DNA from 2 places in the Mycolicibacterium aichiense genome. Region 2 is predicted to be linked to the other one. Evidence: predicted binding sites of a transcription regulator. Region 2 holds the regulator's gene; the other holds the start of a gene.
What was found. Region 2 encodes HspR, which represses chaperone genes until heat shock. Its sites were predicted from a motif close to ANNTGAGTNNNNNNNACTCANNT; they were not measured.
Positions count from the first base shown of each region.

Region 1: lon (endopeptidase La) is a predicted target of HspR. The motif match lies at 2,565-2,587, and genes of this name have one in related genera.

Region 1 is NZ_AP022561.1:2,968,800-2,974,273, forward strand. It holds gene G6N32_RS14460 (alpha-amylase family glycosyl hydrolase) at 1-831, shown strand, start outside; gene G6N32_RS14465 (DUF1810 domain-containing protein) at 826-1,242, opposite strand; gene G6N32_RS14470 (esterase family protein) at 1,467-2,465, shown strand; gene lon (endopeptidase La) at 2,599-4,920, shown strand; gene G6N32_RS14480 (TfoX/Sxy family protein) at 5,001-5,333, shown strand; gene G6N32_RS14485 (LLM class F420-dependent oxidoreductase) at 5,373-5,474, shown strand, end outside.
Region 2 is NZ_AP022561.1:5,260,911-5,266,384, forward strand. It holds gene G6N32_RS25395 (alpha-ketoacid dehydrogenase subunit beta) at 1-46, shown strand, start outside; gene G6N32_RS25400 (dihydrolipoamide acetyltransferase family protein) at 43-1,263, shown strand; gene G6N32_RS25405 (acyl carrier protein) at 1,276-1,518, shown strand; gene G6N32_RS25410 (aldose 1-epimerase) at 1,528-2,430, shown strand; gene G6N32_RS25415 (heat shock protein transcriptional repressor HspR) at 2,445-2,816, opposite strand; gene dnaJ (molecular chaperone DnaJ) at 2,816-4,000, opposite strand; gene grpE (nucleotide exchange factor GrpE) at 4,035-4,667, opposite strand; gene dnaK (molecular chaperone DnaK) at 4,664-5,474, opposite strand, start outside.

The DNA of each region.
Region 1 (5,474 bases), 2.3 Mb from region 2:
GTCGACGTCATGACCCACTGGCTGGCCCGGGGCGCCGACGGCTGGCGACTCGATGCCGCGTATGCGGTACCGGAGTCGTTCTGGGCCCAGGTGCTCCCCCGGGTCCGCGAAGCCCATCCCGACGCCTGGTTCGTCGCCGAGGTGATCCACGGCGACTACGCCGCGTTCGTCGACGGCTCCGGCGTCGACTCGGTGACCCAGTACGAACTATGGAAGGCGATCTGGAGCAGCCTCAACGACGGCAACTTCCACGAGTTGGACTGGGCGCTGCAGCGCCACAACGACTTCCTGGCCAGATTCGCGCCGCTGACGTTCGTCGGCAACCACGACGTCACCCGGATCGCCAGCAAGCTGGACCGCCCCGAGCAGGTGGCCCACGCGCTGGTGCTGTTGTTCACCACCGGCGGTGTCCCCAGCGTCTACGCCGGTGACGAACTCGGCTACCGCGGCGTCAAGGAAGAACGGGCCGGCGGCGACGACGCGGTACGTCCCGAGTTCGGGGCGCCACCCGTCCCGCTGGACGCCGCGGGTCGCGAGACATGGAATCTGCACCAGTACCTCATCGGCCTGCGCCGGCGCAATCCCTGGCTGTACGACGCGAAAACCACAGCGCTGCAAGTGGACAACCGCGGCTATGCCTACGAGACCCGCAACGGTGACGATGCCCTGATCGTCGCGCTCAACATCGACGACGCGCCGATGACGCTGCCGGTCGCCTCGCTCATCGGCGGGCAGGCTCAGCTGGTGGGCGGCACGGCGGCACCGCCCGAAGAGATCGTCGACGAGGTGGTGGTCCCGCCGCAGGGCTGGCTGGTGCTGCGCCCGCTATAGCAGCTCGAGCGTGCGGGTATCCCGCTCGCCGCCGTAGAACTTGTCAAGCACCGCCACGAAGTCGGCGTTGTCATCGGTGGCCTGCTCGAACAGCGTCATCGACGAGCACACCTTGAGATTGTCGGGCCAGCCGAAGATCTCGTCTATCGCGCTGCCCTCGATCGCCAGGACCAGGCGCGCACACTCGTGCAGCCGTGACCCGAGCACTGGATGCGCCAGGTAGGCCTGCGCCTCGGCGAGCGATGAGATGCCGAAACGCTTTGCGGTGGAACTATTTCCGAGTGCGCCGAGCTGAGGGAAGATGAACCAGATCCAGTGGCTGCGCTTAGCCCCGGCCCGCAGCTCGGCGAGCACCTGGTCGTACACGCGGTCCTGGGCGTCGACGAAGCGACGCAGCTCGAACGGGTCCATGCCTCCACTGTATCGTTGCCGCGGCGTGACCTTCCTGTTACTGACGCGCGGTCAAAGATGTTGGCCGACTGGATATCCCGAGTCCCCCGCGTCGCCTGATCGTTAGCGAACCGCGATATGCCACACCGCCGCGCGTGCCGAGTCGGCGCTACGCACCGTGATTAGCTGCCAGAGCACAGCACTTCTCCACTGTGATACACGTACGAAAGGTGATGGTTTCCGTCATGAAGATCGTCGATAAGATGCGAGGCACTTGGTTGCGCCGCGTGGCCGCAGCCTTCGTGGCCGCACTCGCTCTGCCCGGCCTGATCGGTGTCGTCGGCGGGTCGGCGACCTCGGCCGCCTTCTCCAAGCCCGGACTCCCGGTTCTCTACCTCGATGTCCCGTCCGCCGCGATGGGACGCAATATCCGAATCCAATTCCAGGGCGGTGGCCCGCACGCGGTGTACCTGCTCGACGGCCTGCGCGCCCAGGACGACTACAACGGCTGGGACATCAACACCCCGGCGTTCGAGTGGCTGTACGGCTCGGGCCTGTCGACCGTCATGCCGGTCGGCGGACAGTCCAGCTTCTACACCGACTGGTACCAGCCGTCGCAGGGCAACGGGCAGAACTACACCTACAAGTGGGAAACGTTCATGACCCAGGAGCTGCCGGCGTACCTGGCCGCCAACTACGGGGTCGACCCGAACGGCAATGCTGTCGTCGGTCTGTCGATGGCCGGTAGCGCATCGCTGACCTACTCGATCTACTACCCGCAGAAGTACACCTACGCCGCATCGCTGTCCGGCTTCCTGAACCCCTCCGAGGGCTGGTGGCCGATGCTGATCGGTCTGGCGATGAACGACGCGGGCGGGTTCAACGCGCAGAGCATGTGGGGTCCGTCGTCTGACCCGGCGTGGCGCCGCAACGACCCGATGGTCAACATCAACCAGCTGGTCGCCAACAACACCCGGATCTGGATCTACTGCGGCACCGGTACGCCGTCGGATCTCGACACCTCCGGTGGCGGCGGCAACCTGATGGCCGCTCAGTTCCTCGAAGGCTTCACGTTGCGCACCAACAAGACCTTCATGGACAACTACCTCGCGGCTGGTGGACGCAACGGCGTGTTCAACTTCCCCGCGAACGGCACGCACAGCTGGGGCTACTGGGGACAGCAGCTGCAGCAGATGATCCCGGACATGCAGCGGGTTCTGGGAGCAACTCCTTCCGCCGGCTGATCCACCCCTGACAACAGCGAGCCTGTCGCCACCCCCCCGGCGGCAGGCTCGCTGCTTTGTCTGGGCGGTCCGCGCGGGGAACAAACTGGAACCAGTCAAGGTTGAGTCGGTCAGACTGAACTTTGGAGGATTGATGGCTGAAGCCAAATCTGTGCCGGTCCTGTTTGTCAGCGAGCCGATCGTGCTGCCGGGAATGGTGGTGCCGATCGAACTCGACGACGCCGCGCGTGCCGCGGTGGACGCGGCGCAGGCCACCCCGACCGGCAAGCTCTTGATCGCCCCGCGCCTGGACGATCGCTACCCCACCTATGGCGTCATCGCGTCGATCGTGCAGGTGGGCCGCATTCCCGGTGGCGGCGCCGCGGCCGTCGTGCGCGGTGAGAGCCGCGCCCACATCGGCTCCGGAACCACCGGGCCGGGTGCGGCGCTATGGGTCGAGGTCGACGAGATAACCGCCGCCGAGCCCACCGAGGACACCACGGCGCTGGCCGCGGAGTACAAGAAACTGCTGCTGGCGATGCTGCAACGCCGCGAGGCCTGGCAGATCGTCGACGTGGTCAACAAGATCACCGACCCGTCGGCGCTCGCCGACACCGCCGGCTACGCGTCCTATCTGTCCGACGTCCAGAAGCGTCAGCTGCTGGAGACCGAAGACGTGGCCGCCCGCCTGCAGGTGCTGATCGACTGGACCTCCGAGCATCTGGCCGAGGTCGAGGTCAGCGACAAGATCTCGCAGGACGTCCGGGAAGGCATGGAGAAGACGCAGAAGGAGTTCCTGCTGCGCCAACAGCTCAACGCCATCCGCAAGGAACTCGGCGAGGGCGAGCCCGACGGATCCGACGATTACCGGGCCCGTGTCGAGGCGGCCGACCTGCCGGACAAGGTCCGGGAGGCCGCGTTGCGCGAGGTCGGCAAGCTGGAACGCTCCAGCGAGCAGAGCCCGGAAGGCGGCTGGATCCGCACCTGGCTCGACACCGTCCTGGACCTGCCGTGGAACACCCGTACCGAGGACTCGACCGACCTGAAGGCGGCCCGCGACATCCTCGATGCCGACCACCACGGGCTGGATGACGTCAAGGACCGCATCGTCGAGTACCTGGCCGTGCGCTCCCGTCGCGCCCAGCGCGGGCTGCAGGTCGTCGGCGGCCGCGGCTCCGGTGCCGTGATGGTGCTGGCCGGCCCTCCCGGCGTCGGCAAGACGTCACTGGGTGAATCGGTGGCACGGGCGTTGGGCCGCAAGTTCGTTCGCGTCGCCCTGGGCGGCGTGCGTGACGAGGCCGAGATCCGCGGGCACCGGCGTACCTACGTGGGCGCACTGCCCGGCCGGATCGTCCGGGCCATCGGCGAGGCCGGTTCGATGAACCCGGTCGTGCTGCTCGACGAGATCGACAAGGTCGGCTCCGACTACCGGGGCGATCCATCGGCCGCGCTGTTGGAGGTCCTGGACCCCGCACAGAACCACACGTTCCGCGACCACTACCTGGACCTGGACCTGGACCTGTCCGACGTGGTGTTCCTGGCGACGGCCAACGTGATCGAGAACATCCCTTCGGCCCTGCTGGACCGCATGGAGTTGGTGCAGATCGACGGCTACACCGAGGACGACAAGGTGGCCATCGCGCGCGAATACCTGCTGCCCCGGCAGCGCGACCGCGCGGCGCTGACCCCCGAGGAGGTCACGGTCACCGACGCGGCGCTGCGCAAGATCGCCGCGGACTACACCCGGGAGCCCGGTGTGCGCCAGTTCGAGAGGCTGCTGGCCAAGGCGTTGCGTAAGGCGACGACCAAACTAGATGCCAACCCGGATCCAATCGTGATCGATGAGCCGGATCTGGTTGGCTACCTTGGCCGTCCGCGCTTCACCCCGGAATCGGCGGAACGCACCGCCGTGCCGGGCGTGGCGACCGGACTGGCGGTGACGGGGCTGGGCGGCGATGTGCTCTACATCGAAGCCGGCTCGACCGACGGTGAGCCGAGCGTTCAGCTGACCGGTCAGCTGGGTGACGTGATGAAGGAGTCGGCGCAGATCGCGCTGTCCTACGTCCGTAGCCACGCCGAGCAGCTGGGTGTGGATCCGGCGGCGCTGAACCGCAAGATCCACGTGCACGTGCCGGCCGGCGCGGTGCCCAAGGACGGTCCGTCCGCCGGCGTCACGATGGTCACCGCGCTGGTGTCCATGGCCACCGGACGGCAGGTCCGCTCCGACGTCGGGATGACCGGCGAGGTCACCCTGAACGGGCGGGTGCTGCCCATCGGCGGCGTCAAGCAGAAGCTGCTGGCCGCGCAACGGGCCGGTCTGTCAACGGTTTTCATCCCGCAGCGCAACGAGGCCGACCTGGACGACGTCCCGGCCGAGGTGCTCGAGGCGCTGACCGTGAAGCCGATGACGGACGTCGCCGACATCGTCGCGCAGGCGCTGGAGCCGGCCACCGAGGCAGCCACCGCTGCGGCCTGACGCTCGACCAGGCACAAACTCGGGCTGATTCGCCAGAATCGGCCCGAGTTTGTGTCTGCTGGGCGTAGTAACTTCTGGCTATGGCCTACGACGAGGATCTCGCCAACCGGCTGCGCGAACTGCTCGCGACCGAACACGGCGTCGACGAGAAGCGGATGTTCGGCGGGGTGGCGTTCCTGATCAACGGCAACATGGCCGTGTGCGCCAGCGGTCAGGGCGGCTTGATGGTGCGGGTACCGCCAGAGGACACCGCCGCCCTGCTGGAACGAGACCACACCGCACCGATGATCATGGCGGGGCGCGAAACTCGCGGCTGGATCAGGATCGGCGACGACGGTGTGCGAACGAAACGTCAGCTGCAGAGCTGGGCCACCCGCGGCGTCGACTACGCGAAATCCCTGCCACCGAAGTAGCGCCGGAATAAATCCCGGTGAGCCGGGCTTGTCGCGTGCATGACCCATCCCGTGCGCGTCGCCGTGCAGATTCAGCCCGCCGACACTCCTGACTACGCCACCTGGCGGCGTGCCGTTCTGCACGCCGAGGACATCGGCGTC
Region 2 (5,474 bases):
CGGCGGGCAGGAGCGAAGCGACCCGGGGAAAGGCACCTGCGGATGATCGAGTTCACGATGCCCGCCCTCGGCGCGGACATGGACGAGGGCACACTTGACGAGTGGCTGGTCAAGCCCGGCGACACGATCACCCGCGGACAGATCGTCGCTGTCGTCGAAACCACCAAGGCTGCAGTCGAAATCGAATGCTGGCATGAGGGTGTTGTCGCCGAATTGCTGGTCCCGGTCGGGCAGACGGTGGCTGTGGGCACCCCATTGGCAACCTTGGCCGAGCCCGGTGAGGCGGTGCAACGGCGCACCGCCTCACCGGTTGCGACACCGGCCGTGGCGCCGCAACCCGAAGCCCCGGTTGTACAACGGCCGAGTCAGGTCGCGCCCGTCGGCCACCGGCTGTGGGTGTCCCCGGTGGCCCGGCGTACGGCGGCTTCGCTGGGCGTCGACCTCGGCGTTGTGACAGGCACCGGCCCACAGGGCGCGATCACACTCATCGATGTCGAGCACGCCGCTGCCGCACAGCACCACGCCGAGCCCAAACCTGCCCCGACGCCGGCAGACGTGAGTTCCGAGCCGAAGTCCGCGGCGGAGAAGGCCAAGCAGCGCGGCGCCGCCATGCGCGCATCGATCGCCGCGGCGATGAGTCGCTCCAAACGGGAGATCCCGCACTACTACCTCGCCGACGAGATCATCCTGGACACCGCGCTGGGCTGGCTGACCGAACAGAACGTGAACCGGCCCATCACCGAGCGATTGCTGCCCGCGGTTCTGCAGCTCAAAGCGGTGGCCCTGGCCGCGCAGCGGTTCACCGAGTTCAGCGGGTTCTGGCGCGACGAAGGCTACGAAGCGCACTCGGCAGTGCATGTGGGCGTGGCGATCTCGCTGCGCGGCGGTGGACTGGTGGCGCCGGCGATCCACGATGTGGCCGAGAAGAAGCTCGACGAGTTGATGGCCGACCTGACCGATCTGGTGGCCCGGGCCCGGGCGGGCTCGCTGCGCAGTTCAGAGATGTCCGATCCGACGATTACCGTCACCAATCTCGGTGACAAGGGTGTCGACTCGGTGTTCGGTGTCATCTACCCCCCTCAGGTAGCCATTGTGGGATTCGGCCGGCCGGCGCAGCGCGTCGTCGTGGTCGACGGTGGAATCCGGGTGGCCACAACGGTGCAGGCCAGCTTGGCCGCCGACCATCGCGCCAGTGACGGTCATCGCGGCGCGCTGTTCCTTGCCGAGATCAACCGGTTGCTGCAGCAGCCCCAAGAGCTGTAGGAGGTACCCGACGTGAGCGCTACCGAGATCCGCGACCAGGTTGTGCAGGAACTGCTCGCGATCGCACCGGAGATCGAGGAGGGCGACCTGTCCAACTCCGAGCTCCTGCGTGATCAGGTCGACCTGGATTCGATGGACTGGCTGAACTTCCTGGTCCGGTTGCACAAGCGCTTCGAGGTCGACATCCCGGAGTCGGAGTACGCCTCACTGCGCACGATCGACGACTTGACCAGCTACATCGGCGCCCACAGTTAGACTTCGACGGTGGCCGAGCTGCCGTCCGTCGTTCTGCATGATCCATCCTCACCACTGACGGCGACGTATGTCCCGTCGGCGGGCATGATCTGCACGTCGCTGTCCGACGACGGCGTGGAACTACTCGGGCAGCGCCGCCGGCTGCAGGCATATGTGAGCGACGGTAAGACGCTCGGCATCCCGATCCTGTATCCGTGGGCTAATCGGTTGAGCGCCAACGGCTATGGGCTAGACGGCGGCGCAGTGACGTTGACCCCCGGAGTCGGCGGCGTGCGCACCGACCCGCACGGCCTGCCGATCCACGGCGTGCTCGCCGCATACCCCGGCTGGCAAATCACCGAGCAGTCGGAGAACCGGCTGGTCGCCGAACTGGACTACGGAAGCCGGCCGGCCCTGCTGGCCAGCTTCCCGTTCCCGCACGTCGTCGCCCTCGACATCACGCTGGCCGATCGGGCGCTGACAGTGCAGACCACCGTCACGGCCACCACGTCGGCGGCGGTGCCACTGTGTTACGGCTTCCACCCTTACCTGACCGTTCCCGGGGCTCCTCGATCGGAATGGACGCTGCAGACGCCGGCCTTGGCGCATCTGCTCGTCGACGACCGCGGGCTCCCGACCGGCGAGCGGGTGGACTGGCCGGCCTATTCAGAGAAGCTGGCCGACAAGACATTTGACGACGGCTTCGACGGGGTACCGGCGGGTGGGGTGTTCTCACTCGGCGCCGGTGACCGCCGTATCGACGTGGTGTTCGCCCAGGGATTCCCGGCCGCGCAGATTTTCGCGCCCGGCAACGACGATGTGGTGGGGCTGGAGCCGATGGCCGCGCCGACCAACGCGCTCAGCACAGGCAGCTACAACACCGCGACGCCGGGGCAGCCGGCGGTCTCGGTGTTCACGATCCGCGTGCGCTGACTTCGCCTGGCCGACTAGCGGCGCGGCTTCCAGACCACCAGCGCGGTGCTCTTCGGTACGACCGCCAGGTCACGACGCTGGTTGGCGCGCAACGACTCCAGCTCGGCCATCATCTCCTCGACGCGGGACTGCAGAGCCTCGACCTGATTGGTCAACTCGATGATCCGCTTGATCCCTGCGAGGTTCACGCCTTCGTCCTGCGACAGCCGCTGCACCTCGCGCAGCAGTTCGACGTCGCGCTCCGAATAACGCCGTCCCCCACCGGAACTACGCCGGGGGCTGACCAGGCCGAGCCGGTCGTACGTGCGCAGTGTCTGCGCATGCATACCGGCCAGCTCGGCGGCCACCGAGATCAGAAACGTCCGGGCCTCATCAGAGGTGGCCATCAGCGGTTACCCGCCCATCCCGCCCGAGGGTCGAAGCCGCTCGCCCGTTCGGCGGCCGCGTAGGCCTCCAGTGCCTCGAGCGCTTGGCCCTCGAGATTCGGCGGCACGGCAACCTTCACGGTGACCAGCAGGTCGCCGTGACCGCCGTCGCGCTTGGGCACTCCGCGCCCACGCACCCGCAGGATCCGGCCGTCGGCGGTGCCCTTCGGCACTCGCACACCAACCTTGCCCTCCAGGGTGGGAACGGAAAGCGTTGTCCCCAAGGCCAGTTCGGTGAAGCTCACCGGAACCGCCACGGTCAGGTCGTCGCCGTCACGGCCGAACACCTTGTCCGGCCGAACATGCACGGTGACATACAGATCGCCTGACGGCGCACCGCGCAACCCGGCTTCACCCTGGCCGGCCAGCCGGATGCGCTGACCGTCCTCTACGCCCGGTGGGATCCGGACGTTGATGGTGCGGGTCCGGGTGGTGACTCCGGTGCCGTGGCACTCGTCGCAGGGGTGCTCGATGATCGAGCCGCTACCCCGGCAGTCGGTGCACGGTTCGGAGAACCCGAACGCGCCCTGGTTGCGGTTGATCACACCGGAGCCGTTGCACGACGGACACACCTTCGGGCTGGTGCCCGGACGTGCACCGCTGCCATGGCAATTCGTGCACGGCGCCGGGCTGGTCAGCCGAAGCGGCATGGCGACACCCTTGGTCGCCTCCAGGAAATCGAGATCGGTCTCGGTCTCCAGGTCCTTACCGCGCCGCGGCCGGCTCGGGCGCGGCGCTGCGCCGCGCCCGAACAGGCCACCGAACAAGTCGCCGATGTTCGTGCCGCCGGTCTGGCTTGCGGTGTCGAACAGGTCGTTCAAATTGAACTCGCCGCCGTCGGCGCCGTAACCGCTGAAGCCGCCGAATCCACCGCCGCCGCCACCGTTACCGCGGCGGAAACCGCCGCCGGCGAACATCCGCCGGGTCTCGTCGTACTCCTTACGCTTGGCCGGGTCGGTCAGGACATCCCTGGCCTCACCAACCTCTTTGTAGCGCTCGTCGGCCGCCTTGTTGTCCGGGTTGCGGTCGGGGTGATTCTCGGCGAGCAGCTTGCGGGCCACCCGCTTGATCTCGTCCTCGCTGGCGTCAGAGGAGACGCCGAGCACCTTGTAGAAATCCTTCTCAACCCATTCGCGTTGAACCATGCCGCGTCACCTCCTCTCACCGTTGCTCATGCTGTTAATTCGATTCTGCGTTCTGCGCGCCGCTCTGGTCGCCGTTGACGGGCGTGTCGCCCTTCTGAGGTGCCGCTGACCCGTCGTCGACGGTGTCGACCACCCCGACGAGTGCGTGCCGGAGCACCTGATCGCCGAGCCGGTAGCCCTGCCGCATCACGTTGCCCAGCACCGGCTTGGAGCCTTCGCCCTCGTGCTGCACGGCTTCGTGCAGCGACGGATCGAACTCGTCACCCTCTGCGCCGAATGCGGTCAGACCCAGCCCGGCCAGCGCGGCCGTGAGCTTGTCGGCAACCGACTTCAACGGGCCGGTCTCCAGATCACCGTGGCTGCGGGCACGATCGAGGTCGTCGAGCACGGTGAGCAACTGGCTCACCACGGCGGCCTTTGCCCGCTCGCCGGCTACCTGCTGATCGCGCAGCGCGCGCTTGCGGTAGTTGGCGAAGTCGGCCTGCACACGCTGCAGATCGGCGGTGAGTTCAGCGACCTTGTCGGCCTGCTCCCCGCCGGCGCCCGCCGCCCCCGGCGCCGACCCACTTGGGGCCGGGCCGGAGGCTTCGCGAACTTCTCCGGTCTGGGGGTCGATTCGGCGCTTGTCGGTGACAGTTACCGGTTCTTCCTCGCGACCTTCGCTCACTTGCGCTCCTGATCATCGTCATCCACGACCTCGGCATCCACGACATCGTCAGCCGACGATCCACCCGACGGACCGGCACTCTGGTCGGCCTGGGTGGCCTCGTAGATGGCCTGGCCCAGAGCCTGGCTTTCCTGGCCGAGCTTCTCCATGGCGGACTTGATCGCACCGATGTCGGTGCCGGCCAGTGCCGTCTTCGCTTCCGCGATCGCGGCGTCGACCTTGGTCAAGGTGTCCTCGGGGACCTTGGAGCCGCCCTCGGCGTCGCGCTGCTCGGAGACGAACTTCTCCGTCTGGTAGACCAGCGACTCGGCCTGGTTGCGGACGTCGGCCTCTTCGCGACGCTTACGGTCTTCCTCGGCGTGCGCTTCGGCGTCCTTGATCATCCGGTCGATCTCTTCCTTGGAGAGGCCGGAGCCCTCCTGGATCTTGATCGTGTTCTCCTTGCCGGTGCCCTTGTCCTTGGCGGTTACGTGCACGATGCCGTTGGCGTCGATGTCGAAGGTCACCTCGATCTGGGGCACGCCGCGCGGAGCCGGCGGGATACCGGTCAGCTCGAAGCTGCCGAGCAGCTTGTTGTGTGCGGCGATCTCGCGCTCACCCTGATAGACCTGGATCTGCACCGACGGCTGGTTGTCGTCGGCGGTGGTGAAGGTCTCCGACCGCTTGGTCGGGATGGTGGTGTTGCGCTCGATGAGCTTGGTCATCACGCCGCCCTTGGTCTCGATACCCAGCGACAGCGGGGTGACATCGAGCAGCAGAACGTCCTTGACCTCACCCTTGAGCACACCGGCCTGCAGGGCGGCACCG